Regions from separate parts of the Streptomyces sp. ICN903 genome, predicted to be linked through region 2. Evidence: riboswitches for the same ligand, from Rfam matches in the RefSeq annotation. Region 2 holds a riboswitch; the other holds the start of a gene.
What was found. A riboswitch is a leader RNA that binds a small molecule or an ion and turns the genes downstream of it on or off. The one in region 2 is predicted to bind glycine.

Region 1 (3,401 bases), on a different contig from region 2:
CGGTGGTACGCCCGTACCGCCAGCAGGCCCGCCAGCTCGCCCTGGGAGCCGGCGTTGGGCTGGATGGAGACCTTGTCGTAGCCGGTGACCTCGGCCAGCCGCTCCTCCAGTTCGCGGATCAGCGTCAGGTAGCCCTCGGCCTGCTCGGCGGGCGCGAAGGGGTGCAGTGCGCCGAACTCCGGCCAGGTGACCGGCTCCATCTCGGTGGTCGCGTTGAGCTTCATGGTGCACGAGCCCAGCGGGATCATGCCGCGGTCCAGCGCGTAGTCCCGGTCGGCCAGCCTGCGCAGGTAGCGCAGCATCGACGTCTCGGAGCGGTGCCGGTGGAAGACCGGGTGGGTCAGGTACTCGTCGGTACGCAGCAGGGCGGCGGGCAGCACCTCGCCGGCGGCCTCGTCCAGCGCCTCGGCGTCCGCGGCCTTGGACTCCACGCCGAAGGCGCCCCACACCGCGGCGAGCTGCTCGCGTCCGGTGGTCTCGTCGCAGGCGATGCCGACGTGGTCGGCGTCGGTCAGGCGCAGGTTGACCCCGGCCTCGCGGGCGGCGGCGACGACCTCGGCGGCCCGGCCGGGCACTCGCGCGGTGACGGTGTCGAAGAACGTGTCGTGGACGATCTCGACTCCGCCCTCGCGCAGCCCCTGGGCGAGGACGGCGGCGTAGCGGTGGGTGCGGCGGGCGATGGCGGCCAGCCCGTCGGGGCCGTGGTAGACGGCGTACATCCCCGCCATCACGGCGAGCAGCACCTGGGCGGTGCAGATGTTGCTGGTGGCCTTCTCCCGGCGGATGTGCTGCTCCCGGGTCTGCAGGGCCAGGCGGTAGGCCCTGGTGCCGTCGGCGTCCACCGAGACGCCCACCAGGCGGCCGGGCAGGTTGCGCGCGAACTTCTCCCGCACCGCCATGAACCCGGCGTGCGGCCCGCCGAAGCCCATCGGCACGCCGAAGCGCTGGCTGGATCCCACCGCGATGTCGGCGCCCAGCTCGCCGGGGGAGGTCAGCAGGGTGAGGGCGAGCAGGTCGGCGGCGACGGTGACGACCGCGCCCAGCCCGTGCGCCTCCTCGATCACGGCGCGCAGGTCGCGCACGGCGCCGGAGGCGCCCGGGTACTGCAGCAGCACGCCGAAGACGCCCCGCTCGGCGACCTCGGCGGGGATACCGCCGGACAGGTCGGCGACGACGACCTCCACCCCGGTGGGCTCGGCGCGGGTCTCGATCACGGCGATGGTCTGCGGCAGGCAGTCGGCGTCGACCAGGAAGACCCCCTGCTTGACCTTGCCGACACGCCGGGACAACGCCATGGCCTCGGCCGCCGCGGTGCCCTCGTCCAGCAGCGAGGCCCCGGAGGTCGGCAGTCCGGTCAGGTCCGCGACCACGGTCTGGAAGTTCAGCAGCGCCTCCAGGCGCCCCTGCGAGATCTCCGGCTGGTACGGGGTGTAGGCCGTGTACCAGGCGGGGTTCTCCATGACGTTGCGCAGGATGACCGGCGGGGTGAAGGTGCCGTGGTAGCCCAGACCGATCATGGAGTCCAGTACCTGGTTGCGCCCCGCCAGGGTGCGCAGCTCCGCCAGGACCTCCGCCTCGCTGCGGGCCGCGGGCAGGTCCAGCGCCTCGGTGCTCCTGATCACCTCCGGTACGGCGGCGGCCGCCAGCTCGTCCAGTGATCCGTAGCCGACCTGGGCGAGCATCTTGGCCTGCTCGCCGGCGTCGGGGCCGATGTGGCGCTCCTCGAAGGGAGTGCCCCGCTCCAGCTCCGCGAGGGAGGTGGCGTGAGGAGTGCGGTCTGCTGTCATCTGGAAGCCTCCTGGTCTGCGCGACCTGCGAGGGACACCGCGGCGCGGGTGCCCCGACGGCCTCCCCCTCTGTCATCGCGACCTGAGAGCTTCACCGGCCCGCGTGCGCGGCCCGGTTTTCACCGTCGGTGAGGAGGGGCTGCGGCGTCGTCCGTCGTGGCCCGCCCTGCTTTCCAGAGTGACCTCACCCGCGCGGTACGTGAGCCTGAGAGATTCCGGGGAGGATTTGCTCCTTCGGCGCCCCCGGCACTGTCGCCGGAGGACTCTCCCGCTCGGGGTCAACAGCCACTTCAGAGCCTACCAGCGCCCGCCGGCGTCGACCCGGCCGCGGTTCCCGCCCACCTGCCCGAGTGGCCGATGCGCCGAATGTGCCGTTTCGTTGTTTGTGGCGACTGTTCGCGAGCAGGCGCCTTCTCGTGCGAGGAGTTGGAGGGACCACCGTGCAGACCGACATCGACCCGCGGGACCTGATAGGCCTCAAGGCGTTCGACAGCACCGGACAGAAGATAGGAACCGTGGACGAGGTGTACCTCGACGACGCCACCGGCATCCCCGAGTGGGCGGCCGTGCGCACCGGGTTCTTCGGCCGCGACGCCTTCGTCCCGCTGGAACCCAGCGAGGTGGCGGAGGGAACGCTGAAGGTGCCCTTCGAACGCTCCCTGGTGAGGGAGGCGCCGGACTTCGGCGTGGGCCGCCACCTCTCCCCCGAGCAGGAACTGCAGCTCTACCGCCACTACGGACTGGGCGTGCCCGGCGCCGCCGCGCCCGCCTCCGACGAGGACATGACGTTCGGGCGGATCGCGGGCTCCGAGGCCTGACCGCCCCATGGCGGCAGCGGCTCGGAGGGCTCCAGCTCCGGATCGTCCACCGCGAAGGTGCGCACCCGGCCCGGCGGCGACCCGGGCTGCTCGAACCGCACCGTGACCCGCCCCAGACCACTGCCCTGCACCCAGCCCGGCCCGTACCGCGCGTGCCGTATGTCCAGGCCGGGCAGCCAGTGCCGTACCTCCTGTGTTTCCCTCCCGGCCGCCGGTCCGTCCGCCGCCGCGGGCGGAGCGGGGCTCGGCGGCCGGTCCGCGCCGAGGAGCCCGGCGGCCCGGGTGCCGGCCTGGGCGAACAGGTCCTCCTGGGTGAAGTCGGCCAGCCCGCTCACCCCGACTCCCAGCAGCCTCACACCGGCGGTGGTGTCCACGCCCCCGACGAGCCGGGCGGCGGCCTCCCTCACCACCGCCGGGTCGTCGGTCGGGCCGCGCAGCGTCTCGGAGCGGGTGAGCGTGGAGAAGTCGTAGCTGCGGATCTTGACCACCACCGTGCGCCCGCTGCGCCCCGCCGCCCGCAGCCGCGCGACGCAGCGGTCGGCGAGCCGCGCGATCTCGGCCTGGATCCTGGCGCGGTCGGTGAGGTCGGTGTCGAAGGTGTCCTCGACCGAGACCGACTTGGCATCGCGCTCGGCGACCACCGGCCGTTCGTCGATCCCCCGCGCCATCGCGTACAGCGCTCCACCGTGCGCCCGGCCCAGCAGACGGACCAGTTCCGCCTCCCCCGCCTCGGCGATCTCGCCGACGGTGGCTATCCCCGCCCGGCGCAGGGTCTGGGCGGTGGCGGGCCCGACAC
Region 2 (3,401 bases):
CGTTGGCCGAGGCGCCCGAGTGCGGCTGGACGTTGGCGGCCTCGGCGCCGAAGAGGGCCTTCACCCGCTCGCGGGCGATGTCCTCGATCACGTCGACGTGCTCGCAGCCGCCGTAGTAGCGGCGGCCGGGGTAGCCCTCGGCGTACTTGTTGGTGAGGACCGAGCCCTGGGCCTGGAGGGCTGCGACCGGAGCGAAGTTCTCCGAGGCGATCATCTCCAGGGTGCTCTGCTGGCGGCGCAGCTCGGCGTCGACGGCTGCGGCGACGTCGGGATCGACCTCGTGCAGGGAACTGTTCAGAAGCGACATCCGGGTCTTTCCGATCGTGGTGTACTGGCGGCGGACGGCGGATCCGGGCGCGGAAGGGGCGGGCGGGCCGCCGCTCACTCGCCGGTGAAGGCGGCGTACTCGTCGGCGGACAGCAGATCCGCCGGCTCGTCCGTCACCCGGACCTTGAACAGCCAACCGCCCTCGTAGGGGGCGGAGTTCACCAGCGCCGGATCGTCCACCACGTCCTGGTTGACCTCGGTGACCTCACCGGTGACCGGCGCGTACAGGTCGCTGACCGACTTGGTCGACTCCAGTTCACCGCAGGTCTCGCCCGCGGTGACCGTGTCGCCGACCTCAGGGAGCTGCACGAAGACGACGTCGCCGAGCGCGTTCGCCGCGTGCTCGGTGATGCCGATCGTCGAGACGCCGTCCTCGGCGGCCGACAGCCACTCGTGCTCCTTGCTGTAGCGCAGCTGCTGGGGGTTGCTCATGGCGTGATTCTCCTGATCAGGGGTGTGGTGTGAGAAACGGGTCTTGCCAGGTGGGACGGTGTCCCGGGCCGGTGGTGCGGCAAGCGGTCGGTCGGGCGGTGCGGCTGGTGGGCGGTACGGGCGGTACGGCCGGTGGTACGGAGCGGCCGGGGCCGTCAGCGCTCGCGCCGGTAGAACGGCAGCGCGACGACCTCGTAGGGCTCATGCGTACCGCGGATGTCCACCGCCACACCCCCGGTGCCCGGGGCGGCGTGGGCGGCGTCCACGTACGCCATGGCGATCGGCCTGCCCAGCGTGGGGGAGGGGGCCCCGGAGGTGACCTCGCCGATCACCGAGCCGTCCGCGCCGACCACCGCGTACCCGGCGCGCGGCACCCGGCGGCCGGCGGCGACCAGGCCGACCAGCTTGCGCGGCGGGTTCTCGGCGGCCCGCGCGGCGGCGGCCTCCAGGGCGGTGCGGCCGGTGAAGTCGCCGGGCTTGTCGAACTTCACCACGCGGCCGAGCCCGGCGTCGAAGGGGGTGGTGGAGCGGGTCAGCTCGTGCCCGTACAGCGGCATGCCCGCCTCCAGCCGCAGCGTGTCGCGGCAGGACAGCCCGCACGGCACCAGGCCCTCGTCCGCGCCGGCCCCGGTCAGCGCCCGCCACAGCGCCTCGGCGTCGCCGGGGGCGACGAACAGCTCGAAGCCGTCCTCGCCGGTGTAGCCGGTGCGGGCGATCAGCGTCTCCACGCCCGCCACCGTGCCGGGCAGCCCGGCGTAGTACTTCAGGCCGTCGAGGTCGGCGTCGGTGACCTTCGACAGGACGGCGGCCGCCCGGGGACCCTGGACGGCCAGGAGGGCGTAGGCGTCGCGGTCGTCGCGCACGGCGGCGCCGGTGAGACCGGAGGCGCCGAGCCGCTCGGTGAGGGCGTCCAGCACCACCTGGGCGTTGGAGGCGTTGGCGACGACCAGGTACTCCTCGTCGCCCAGCCGGTAGACGATCAGGTCGTCGAGGATGCCGCCGGACTCGTCGCAGATCATGGTGTAGCGCGCCCGGCCCACGGCGACGGCGGACAGGTGGCCGACCAGGGCGCGGTCCAGCAGCTCGCCGGCCTGCGGGCCGGTGACGGCGATCTCGCCCATGTGGCTCAGGTCGAACAGGCCGGCGCGGGTGCGCACGGCGTTGTGCTCGTCGCGCTCGCTGCCGTAGCGCAGCGGCATGTCCCAGCCCGCGAAGTCCGTCATGGTCGCGCCCAGGGCGCGGTGCACGGCGTCGAGGGCGGTACGGCGGGGGGAATCACTCATGGTCGGCAAGCTCCCAGGCGAGGTGGCGATGTCGTACGAGGACGGCGGGAAGGACACGTCCTCCCCATCTGTCATCGGAACCTGAGAGGTTCGCCACGAGTCCGCACGGGCGGGCCACGGCTTGCACCTTGGGTGGGACGGCTCCGCTCGGGGGCCGCCCGCTTTTCAGATCTGCCTCGTCCACACGGTATCGGGGCCTGAGAGATTCAAGGGAGGACTTGCTCCTTCGGCGCCCCGGAAACCGTCGTGACCAGCGTTTTCCGGGAACTCTCCCGTGCGGACTCGATCGGCCGGTATGCAGTTGACCCGCTCATCATCGCACGCCCGGCGCGCACCGCCCCCGGGCGGGCGCGAAGCCGTGCCGCCGCGTCCGGGACGAGAGGGGTGACGTGACGGGTACGGCACCGTGACACACCTGGTGAGCTGCCGTCTTGTCCGCCGTCGTCCTTCTTGACACGCTCAGGGTGACGCCGCGAGCACGCGGCGCGAAAGCGGGGAGGGCGTATCCGGTGAGCAGCCTGGAGAGTGCTTGTACGGCACAGGGCGGAGCGCCGCCCCGGCGCAGGGCGACGCCGAAGAAGGCGGTGCCCGCGGCGGTACCGGCAGCGGCGTCCGCGGCGGTACCGCGGGGAGCGGGAGGAGCCGGCGGACGCGATCTGCGCGGCACCGCGGCGGTGCGGATCCTGCGCTTCCCCGCGGGTGACCGGGTGGTCGTCTCGGGGCTGCCGGGCAGCGGCAAGTCCACCCTGATCCGCCGCGTGGTCGCCGAGGGCGACGCGGTGGTGCGGATCGACTCCCAGGACATGCGGGAGCGCTGGGAGCGGCGGATGCCCGCCCGGCTGCCGTACGCGGTCTACCGCCCGCTGGTGAGGATCGCGCACTACCTCGCGCTGTGGCGGGCCCTGGCCTCGGGCGCCGGTGTGGTGGTGCACGACTGCGGGGCCCAGGGCTGGGTGCGCCGCTGGCTGGCCCGGGACGCGCGGCGGCGCGGGCGGGCCGTCCACCTGCTGCTGCTGGACGTGCCGCCCGAGGTGGCGCTGGCCGGGCAGGCGGAGCGGGGGCGCGGAGTGTCGGCGTACGCCTTCGCCCGGCACCGGCGGGCGGTGCGCCGGCTGGTGGCGGACGCGGAGGCCGGGCGGCTGCCCAGGGGCTGTGTCGCGTCGGTGCTGCTGGACCGGGGAGCGGCGGGGGCGCTGCGCGGGGTGGTGTTCGACTGACGCCCGGCGCCCGGCGCCCGGGTCCGATGCCCGCGCGCCCCGCGCCCCCGTGAGAGCGGGCGCTGCCGGCGGCGGGGGCGCACCCGCCCGGTGCCGATAGGGTTTTCCCATGACCATCCCGCAGCAGTACGGACCGGGGCAC

Region 1: linked by a shared signal. The riboswitch ahead of gcvP (aminomethyl-transferring glycine dehydrogenase) and the one ahead of gcvT (glycine cleavage system aminomethyltransferase GcvT) in region 2 are both predicted to bind glycine.

The regions. Positions count from the first base shown of each region.
Region 1 is NZ_JAKMAY010000026.1:19,492-22,892, forward strand. It holds gene gcvP (aminomethyl-transferring glycine dehydrogenase) at 1-1,787, opposite strand, end outside; glycine riboswitch at 1,971-2,068, opposite strand; gene L7D48_RS04860 (PRC-barrel domain-containing protein) at 2,228-2,605, shown strand; gene L7D48_RS04865 (DNA polymerase IV) at 2,521-3,401, opposite strand, start outside.
Region 2 is NZ_JAKMAY010000015.1:22,356-25,756, reverse strand. It holds gene glyA (serine hydroxymethyltransferase) at 1-307, opposite strand, end outside; gene gcvH (glycine cleavage system protein GcvH) at 382-759, opposite strand; gene gcvT (glycine cleavage system aminomethyltransferase GcvT) at 915-2,042, opposite strand; glycine riboswitch at 2,218-2,327, opposite strand; gene L7D48_RS03105 (AAA family ATPase) at 2,552-3,259, shown strand; gene L7D48_RS03100 (enhanced serine sensitivity protein SseB) at 3,369-3,401, shown strand, end outside.